DNA from 4 places in the Streptomyces sp. NBC_01506 genome. Region 1 is predicted to be linked to each of the others. Evidence: riboswitches for the same ligand, from Rfam matches in the RefSeq annotation. Region 1 holds a riboswitch; each other region holds the start of a gene.

Evidence for each region. Region 1 has a riboswitch for cyclic di-AMP ahead of OG329_RS04875 (peptidoglycan DD-metalloendopeptidase family protein). Riboswitches for the same ligand answer to the same signal wherever they lie in the genome.
Region 2: another riboswitch for cyclic di-AMP. It lies ahead of OG329_RS22170 (M23 family metallopeptidase); the one in region 1 lies ahead of OG329_RS04875 (peptidoglycan DD-metalloendopeptidase family protein).
Region 3: another riboswitch for cyclic di-AMP. It lies ahead of OG329_RS07980 (transglycosylase SLT domain-containing protein); the one in region 1 lies ahead of OG329_RS04875 (peptidoglycan DD-metalloendopeptidase family protein).
Region 4: another riboswitch for cyclic di-AMP. It lies ahead of OG329_RS36710 (C40 family peptidase); the one in region 1 lies ahead of OG329_RS04875 (peptidoglycan DD-metalloendopeptidase family protein).

What each region holds. Positions count from the first base shown of each region.
Region 1 covers NZ_CP109422.1:1,202,199-1,204,387, reverse strand. The annotation lists gene OG329_RS04880 (tyrosine-protein phosphatase) at 1-698, opposite strand, end outside; cyclic di-AMP (ydaO/yuaA leader) riboswitch at 1,105-1,269, shown strand; gene OG329_RS04875 (peptidoglycan DD-metalloendopeptidase family protein) at 1,274-2,189, shown strand, end outside.
Region 2 covers NZ_CP109422.1:5,046,557-5,048,745, reverse strand. The annotation lists gene OG329_RS22175 (PrsW family intramembrane metalloprotease) at 1-72, shown strand, start outside; gene OG329_RS22170 (M23 family metallopeptidase) at 69-1,136, opposite strand; cyclic di-AMP (ydaO/yuaA leader) riboswitch at 1,148-1,303, opposite strand; gene OG329_RS22165 (PP2C family protein-serine/threonine phosphatase) at 1,556-2,189, opposite strand, start outside.
Region 3 covers NZ_CP109422.1:1,893,206-1,895,394, forward strand. The annotation lists gene OG329_RS07975 (SRPBCC family protein) at 1-225, shown strand, start outside; gene OG329_RS07980 (transglycosylase SLT domain-containing protein) at 387-1,130, opposite strand; cyclic di-AMP (ydaO/yuaA leader) riboswitch at 1,135-1,295, opposite strand; gene OG329_RS07985 (right-handed parallel beta-helix repeat-containing protein) at 1,727-2,189, opposite strand, start outside.
Region 4 covers NZ_CP109422.1:8,167,705-8,169,893, forward strand. The annotation lists gene OG329_RS36700 (8-amino-7-oxononanoate synthase) at 1-42, shown strand, start outside; gene OG329_RS36705 (ATP-binding protein) at 304-735, shown strand; gene OG329_RS36710 (C40 family peptidase) at 801-1,271, opposite strand; cyclic di-AMP (ydaO/yuaA leader) riboswitch at 1,275-1,446, opposite strand; gene OG329_RS36715 (hypothetical protein) at 1,817-2,125, opposite strand; gene OG329_RS36720 (ATP-dependent Clp protease proteolytic subunit) at 2,133-2,189, opposite strand, start outside.

The DNA.
Region 1 (2,189 bases):
GTCGTGAAGGCCGTCTCGAGATATTCGGCGCGCGCGTCGAACAGCGGCGCCAGCAGCTCCATCACCTCCGGCGAAGTCCCGCCGGGCGTCGGATCGCTGCGGCGTACCTGATACCTGCGGTGCGGATCGTTCGACTTCAGATAGTCCGCCTCGATCGCCTCCCGCTCCACGCCCACGGCGAGCAGCGACACCGCGATGGAGAGCCCGGCCCTGTCCTTGCCCGCCGCGCAGTGCATCAGCGCGGGCAGGCTTTCCTCGGCCAGGGCGTGCAGCACACGCCGGTGCTCGGCGGTGCGGTCCAGAATGATCGAACGGTACGAAGCGGACATCCGGGCCACGCCCTTGCCGTCGGCGAGGATCGACCGGAGCTGGTCGAGATCGCCGTCGCGGACCATCTTCCAGAACTCCGTCCCGTCGGCCGGGTCGGTGAGCGGAATGTTCACATTGCGTACGCCGGCCAGCTCCACGTCCAGGCCGTCGAGCTTCTGGTCGGCCGCGTTGCGGAAGTCGAAGATCGTGTGCAGACCCAGCGACGTAAGGAACGCCCTGTCCTCGGCCGTGGCGTGCGCGAGGTGCCCGCTGCGGAAGAGCCGGCCGTACCGGACGCGCCGCCCATCGGCGGTCGGCAGACCGCCCACGTCGCGGAAGTTGCGTACACCGGCCAGTTCGGGCTCGGTCGACGGGACCGGCTGCGGCACCTCGTGCGTCACGTGAACTCCTCCGCGTCTGCGGTCGGCGCTCGTCGCCGACGCTGTCGCGCTCCGACTTTACGACATCCATTCCCGCTGAAATCAGTTCACGGATAGGGCTTCTGTCCGTATTGAGTGATTCCTTATAACGTGCCCCGTTCACAGGGGAGATGGGGGCAGATCGTCATCGACTGGTGAGCCAGATCATATCCGTGACGGTGTGTGGCGGCGCCCGGAAGGGGAATTGGGGCGGCGCCCGGAATTCGAAGATCCGTAATCCACACAGGGTGACCGCTCTTGGAGAACGATATCCAGGAGCGGATCACCGGGGGAATACGACGGCTTGTACGGGTCGGCCCACCCGGCTTACGGTCACCGCAATCCGAGCGGATCGCCGAATCCTGCCGCCGCTCGGAATCCGCATCCACCAGCAATCATCCACGTGTGGCAGGAGCGGGGGACCCAGGTAAGTCGCCGATCCGGCACACCGGACCGGCTTGGGGTGAAGTCGCGCCACGGCGCGACCGGGCATCTCCAGCCCGAACCCGACAGCTCACCTCGTAGGCGCCGGAGAGGAATTCGCCATGCCCGCAATGGGTAAGCACCGTCGTCCGAGGACCAACTCGATCGCGCGCGGAATCGTCGCCGCCGGAGCGGGTGGCGCCGCCCTCGCGCTTCCGCTCATCGGTGCCACCGGCGCGCACGCCGCCGAGCAGACCGCGGCGCCGTCCGTGGCGCCGGAGCGCGTCGTGTCCGCCGCGCACACCGCTTCCGCCGCCTCCGCCACGCAGACGGCCCAGCAGGCCGCCACCGCCAAGACCGTGAAGACGTACTCGGTCACCGCGGGCGACTACCTCGCCAAGATCGCCGAGACGCAGAAGGTCAGCGGCGGCTGGGAGAAGCTGTACGAGGACAACCGCGAGGCCGTCGGTGACGACCCGTCGCTGATCCACCCGGGCCTGAAGCTCACCATCAACGCGCAGAGCAAGGCGTCCTCCGAGGGCAAGGCCGAGGCCACCCCGAAGAAGCCGGCCCCCGCGAAGCCCGCCCCGGCCGAGCCCGCCCCGAAGGCGGACACCACCGCGGCGAACGAGCCCGCGGCGCAGAGCAGCGGCTCCGGCTACACCGCCCCCGTCGACTCCTCCACCTCGACCCCGTACCACCAGGCCGGCGGAAGCTGGTCCAGCGGCTACCACACGGGCGTGGACTTCTCGGCGGCGTCGGGCACCACCGTAAAGGCGGTCGGTCCCGGCACCGTCGTCTCGGCCGGCTGGTCCGGGTCGTACGGCAACGAGGTCGTCATCAAGCACGACGACGGCAAGTACTCGCAGTACGCCCACCTTTCCTCGCTCACCGTCTCGGCGGGCCAGAGTGTCGGCGGCGGCGACCAGATCGGTCTCTCCGGTTCCACCGGCAACTCCACCGGTCCGCACCTGCACTTCGAGATCCGCACCGGCCCGAGTTACGGCTCCGACATCGACCCGCTGGCGTATCTGCGCG
Region 2 (2,189 bases), 3.8 Mb from region 1:
CGGGCGACGGGGCGGGTGTGGACGCCGCCGCCGTACATCGACTACGGCGGCTACAACCCGTACAAAACCTAGGGCGTGAGGCCCTTGCCGCGCAGCCAGCTCAGCGGGTCGATCCCGCTGCCGCCCGCGGTGTGCACCTCAAGGTGCAGATGCGGACCGGTGACGTTGCCGGTGGCTCCCACGCGTCCGACGGTCTCGCCGGTGGTGACCTTCTGGCCGGTGCTGACCGTCATCGAGGACAGGTGGGCGTACCAGATCTCCGTACCGTCCTCGAGCTCCAGCACCACGCGGTAGCCGTACGACCCCGACCAGCCGGCCGACTTGACGGTCCCGCTGTGGACGGCCTTGGTGGGCGTGCCCGTGGGGGCCGCGAAGTCCAGGCCGGTGTGCTGGCCGGAGGACCACATGGAGCCGGCCTGGCCGTAGGTCGAGGTGAGCGTGTACGAGGAGGTGGGGAGCGAGAAGCTGGCGGCCAGCTTCTCCAGGCGCTCCTTCTCGGCCTTGGCCTCCGCCGCCTCCTTGGCCTTGCGCTTCTCCTCGGCGGCCTTCTCCTCGGCCTCGGTCTGCTGCTTCTTGGCGTCGGCCGCGGCCTTCTCGGCGGCTGCCGCCTCGGCGCTCGCCTTCTGGGCGGCGTCGGCCTCGGCCTGCTGCTGCTCGGCCTGCTGGAGGATGCGGGCGCGCAGCGCCTCGCCGGAGTCGGTGGTGCCCTGCTGGGCGTCCGCGGCGGTGAGGCCCGCCGTGGTGAGCGGGGCGGGCGCCGCCTCTTCGCTCATCTTGTCGCCGTCGGACATGAAAGACCCGACGCCGGGAAGGGACTTGGCGTCGGGAAGATTGTCCGAGATCGCGTCGGGAAGTGATATCGAGACCGCGGGCTTGTCCTGGGCGGAGGCGATGCCTCCCGCGCCGACCGCGGCGATGACACCCACTCCGAGGACCGTGGAGCTGCGGGCGAGAGCGTTGCGCTGTTTGGCGACACGGTGCTTGCCGCGTACGGGACGGATGGAGTCCGCGGTGGGATTCCACTCCTCCCAGTCCCTGTTCGCCTCGCCGTCGGTGAGATCGGAGCCGGCGAACCGGCTTCCGGGGCCGAAACGGGCCGGGGCGGAGGTCTCGGGGGCAGGACTGTTGGACGCCACTGGGGCGCTCTCCTTTCCTTCCTTCTCGCCTACCGGGTTAGCTGACGGGTTCGGAGCAGGAAGGTCTCCTACGAGCGTTCCTTGGCCGCACGAGGCAGCAAGAGACGCCCGATTCACCCCAATTGGTGGTTCCCCGGTTTCCTTGCGGAATTCGGCGCGTGCGCACGGTGCCGTCTCTTTCGACGGCTGGGACAACCGCGCTGCGTTATCGAACGTTAATAGACGACCGGGGCTTATTCCAAGCTGTTCCGGGTGATCGTTAGCGATGACGGCCGGGACCAACCGGGGCACAAGCGGGTGTAATCGGGCGAGTTGATCGACTCTCGGGCCGTGTGCGATCACACACTCGAACTGACGGTGCGTCAAATGTTATGCGGAGGGGTGCGCCTCAACTACGCAGCGTGCCGGGCGAGATGACGTCACGGCACGACCCGCATCGTCCTGCGCCGTTCCGGCTGCCTCGCGGTGGGCCGGCTGACGGCCAGCAGCGCCATGTCGTCCGTCCTGCGGCCACCGGTGTGCCGCCGTACGTCCCCGACGATCGCCTCCAGCAGCTCGTCGGGGCCGGGGAAGATCCGTCCCGCCAGCCGTTCGCGCGGGTTGTAGAAGACACCCGCCGCGTTGCGCGCCTCGGTGAGCCCGTCCGTGTAGAGCAGCAGCGTCGATCCGGAGCTGTACGGCACCTCGTCCGCCCGGTCCGGCCACGCCCCCAGCTCGCCCATCCCCAGCGGCAGCGTCGGGTCGGACGGGGCCAGCACCGTCAGCCCGCCGTCGGCGGCGAGCATCAGCGGCTCCGGGTGCCCGCGGTTGACCACCCGCACCATGCCCTCGACATGCGGGATCTCCGCCAGTACGGCGGTGGTGAAGCCCTCGAACAGATCGATCCCGTTGCGCCGTGTGCCTTCGCGCGCCAGCGCCCGCTCCAGCCGCTGCGCGACCCCTTCGAGTGAACTCTCCTGCTCGGCGGCCTCGCGGAAGGCACCGATGACGACGGCCACGGTCTCGACGGCCCCCATGCCCTTGCCGCGTACGTCACCGACCACCAGCCGTACC
Region 3 (2,189 bases), 690 kb from region 1:
GACAAGGTACCGGTGGGGCCGGTGACGGAGGTACGGGCACCGGAACTCCTCGCGTACGCCTGGCATCCCGACGGCGAGGTCCGCTGGGAGCTGCGCACCGGGACGGGGCACGGGCCCCGGCTGGTGCTCACCCAGAGCGGCCCGCGCGACTTCGACGCGGACGCGGCGCTGGTGGTGTGGCGGGAGCGGGTGGCCGACCTGGCGGCGCGGCTGCTCCAGGAGTAGAGGGATACGCAAGCCGGTCGGGCGCTTGGGGGCAAAGCACCGCAAATCCGTCCATGTTTGAGAACACGGCCCGCTTCGTGGTCCGTCTCAGCCCGAAAGGCCGGGCGGGCTGTCGCGTCAGCGACAGCCCGCCCGGCCTTGGGGACAGGCGCCGGTTCCGATCAGTACGGGCCGTTCACGTTGTCGATCGAGCCGTAGCGGTCGGCCGCGTAGTTGCAGGCCGCCACGATGTTGGCGACCGGGTCGTAGCTGTCGGTCGACGTGCCGGGCACGTGGTACGCCTCGAAGGTCGGGTCGATGACCTGGAGCAGGCCCTTCGACGGGATGCCGGCCGCGGCGTTGGAGTCCCAGTTGTTGATGGCCTGCGGGTTGCCCGCGGACTCGCGCATGATGTTGCGGTGGATGCCGTCGTACGAACCGGGGATGCCGTTCTGCGCCATGACGTCCAGCGCCTCGCGGATCCAGCCGTCCAGGTCGTTCGTGTACGACTTGGCGGCCGTCTGCACGGCTTCGGTGGACTTGGCGGCCGACGCGTTCTCGGTCGACGCGGTCGGGGCGGCCTTGGGCGCCCCCGCGAGCTTCAGCTTCAGCCCGGGGCGGATCAGCGACGGGTCGTCGCCGACGGCGCTGCGGTTGTTCTTGTACAGCGCTTCCCAGCCGCCGCTCACGGAACGGGCGTCCGCGATCTTGGCCAGTGATTCGCCCTTCACGACGGTGTGGGTCACCGTCTTGACGGCGTCGACGGCCGTCGGGGCCGTGACCGCGTGCTGCGGGGCGGGCGCGGCGCCCGCCGTGGTGGCGGTCACCAGGGGCAGGGCGAGTGCGGCACCGCCCGTGCCGACCGCGATGAGGCGGCGGGCGAGCGGGCTGGTGCGGGAACGGCGGTGCTTACCCTCTGCGGGCATGACGAAATCCTCTCCGTCGCCTACGAGGTGAGCTGTCGGGTTCGGGCGGGAGATGCCCGGCCGCGCTGTGGGCGCGACTTCACCCCAAGCCGGTCCGGCAATGCCGGATCGGCGACTTACCTGGGTCCCCCGCTCCTGCCGTACGTGAGTGGGTGAGTGCGGTTTCCGGACAGCGGCAGGATTCGGCGTTCCGCCCGGAATAACGAGAACGTAAGCGAGAACGTCCGGGCGAAACAAGTCCTGAATTCACCACGCCCTGCCATTCGCCGATCCGGCGGGCGGGCAATTCGAATTCCCGCCCGGCGGTACAAGCCTCAACTTTCCTTTCCCACACGGGAAGTGGGCGGCGGGGCAGGAGAGGCGAGTCGCCGCGCTTGTGACACACATCACTGGGGATCGACGCAACCGCCCGACGACAACACCGCCCAGAAACGGACAAGTTAGTCGCTGAATACACATAACACCCTGCCCCACAAAGCGGACAAAAGAGAATTCTCCCCCAGTTAGTGGATGTGCGAAAAGCGCCTTCCGTACGGCTCCCCTCACAGAGCCGTACGGAAGGCGGTCCAGCGGGCTCTCGCCCGGTCGACGGTGTGTCAGTCGGCCACCCGCGAAGTGCCGGGGCCGCCCGTGATCACAAAGCTCGATCCCGGCTCGACCAGGACGTCTCCCTCGGCCGAGTTGGTGATGGTGACGTTCGTCAGCGTCGCGTTGCCGCGGGCGCCGCCCATCGCGAGGATGCCGGAGCCGTTGTTGGACTTGTCGATCGACACGTCGCTGATCTCGACGTCCGGTACGTTGCCGCCGCCGTTCTTGAACTGAATGCCGTCATACGTGGAGTCGGAGATCTCGGTGTCCCTGATCTTCACCCCGGTGATGTCCCGGCTCGCCGGGAAGATCGTGATCGCGCCGAACTCCTGGTCCTCGTTCCAGAATGCGCCGCCCGTGCGGTGGAGCGCGTTACCGGTGAGCACGGTCTCGCCCGAGAACGGCAGCGGGTCGTGATCGGTCGCCAGCATGATTCCCGGGTAGTTGGCCGTGTCGGCGATCAGATTGTTC
Region 4 (2,189 bases), 7.0 Mb from region 1:
GTCGCGACCGCGCCCGCCGGGGCCGTGGCACCGACCGGTTGAGCGCGCGCGCACGTCCCCCGGCACGTTCCCTCCTCCGGCGTCCCCCTCGGTCGCCGGGGGCGGAAACTTGAGTCCGCTCAAATACGGTCTCGCGTAGCAGGGTTCACCGCTTAGAGCGACAACCGGGGTCATATCCCGGCGGATCGCCCATGCGCCGGGCGCCGTTGATGGCAGTGTGGCGCGAAGCGCAATCCGGGGACGTACTCGCGGGCATCTGCCATAGGTCGGTCTGCGTCCCGGTGGGAAAGGGACAGCGTCGCCATGGCAGACCATCAAGAAGCATCCGTCACGCTGCCGAGCGATCCGGCCTCGGTACCGGCAGCTCGCAGATATGTCGCGCGTGTCCTCGGGGAGTGGGGACTGCCGGGCGACGCCGACACCGCCGAAACGGTTCGCCTGATCATCTCGGAGCTGGCGACCAACGCCGTGCAGCACACTTTCGGCAGATCACCGACCTTCACGGTCGACGTCACTCTGGAGCGCGACGAACAGTTGCGCGTCGGCGTGACCGACAGCCATCCGCGGTGGCCGCAGCGGCTCCCGGCCGCGGTCCAGCAGGACAACGGCCGCGGGATGGTCATCATCCGCGCGCTGGCCGCCGAGTACGGCGGAGCGGTGGCCGTGACCCCCACCGCCGACGGCGGTAAGACGGTCTGGATCACCCTGCCCTGGACGCCCCCGGCCCAGGGCTGACCCGCACGCCGCACCGCGTACCGAGCACCGCCGTACGGGAGTACGCGCGTAAGGGCGTACGGGCGTCAGCGGACCCGGCCGTACCAGACGCTCTTGGCCCAGATGCGCTGGAGCCGTACCACCTGACCCGTCTTCGGCGAATGCCAGATCTTGCCGGCGCCGGCGTAGATCCCGACGTGGTAGACGCGGTTGCCGGAGTGGAAGAAGACCAGATCGCCCTTCTTGCGGCTGGAAGCCGAGATGTGGCGCGACTTGTTGTACTGCTGCTGCGCCGTACGCGGCAGCGACTTGCCCGCCTTCTTGTACGAGAACAGCGTCAGACCCGAGCAGTCGAACCGATGCGGACCTGTCGCCCCGTACTTGTACGGCGCGCCCTTCTTGGAAGCGGCCACATTCAGGGCCTTGGAGGCGGCCGGATGGGCGTGGGCCTCCGACACGGCGCCGGGCGCCAGCATCGTGCCGCCGACGGCGGCGAGGAGGACCGATGCGGTACCGGCCCGGGAGAGCAGCGACGGGACATGCGTCTGCGAGGACATGCGCAACCCTTCGTCAGCCGCCTGTGAAGGATGACCTGTCGGGTTCGGACTGGCGAAGATGCCCGGCCGCGTGTGCGGCTTCACCCCGAGGAACGGTCCATGGCCGGACCGCCCCGAACTGCTCGGGTCCTCCACTCCTGCCGATCCACTCGTGTCGACCAGGCATCCGGAGCGGCGGCAGGACTCGGCGTCCACCCGGACCGCCCCGCCGAGGTGGCGGGGGCTTGTCGTCCCACGGATCTTGACGCGGCCTCAGCGCAATTCCGAGCCGAAACGACCATATGTGACTCTCGTCACTTATGGCCCATTTGGGTTGCTACGGTCGATTCGGTGACCGGCCCATATGACCGCTCACGCGCTGTACCTGCGACGTAGCGACGCGTTGCGGCCGGACGGCCGATCCGCCCGTCGCAAGTCGCCGCCCCTGTCGCGGCGGGCGCGTCGATACGCCGAACGAGCGGGCAAATCCCGTACGGACGCGTCCGTACGGGACACCGCGCCACCGATTCGGTGTCGTGTCGCGGGTCCGTTGACCGACGCCCGCATCAAGTCGGCGGTCCGGGCGGCATGGTGACCCGCCCGGCCCTGCGTTCCCCGTCGAGAACCCGCAGCGCGCGGTCCAGGGTCGGCGTGTGCAACCGCGTCTCGCCCCTGGCGTGCATCAGCGTCAGCGCGGCGCGCAGTTCGGCCGCTCGGGACACCAGGGCCTGCGCGGCGCGCAGCGCGCCGTAGGTGTCGTCGGCGCGCGACGGGTTGATCCGGCCCACCAGGTCGACGACCTGGAGATAGCTGTCGACGAAGTCGCCCTCGGCGCGGGTCAGCGCGGGCAGCGGCGGAAGTTCCGGTGGCGGCATCGGCGGTTCACCGGGGGGTGTTGAAGCCGAGGGACGCCCTGCGGTCCTGCGCGACCTGGTCCAC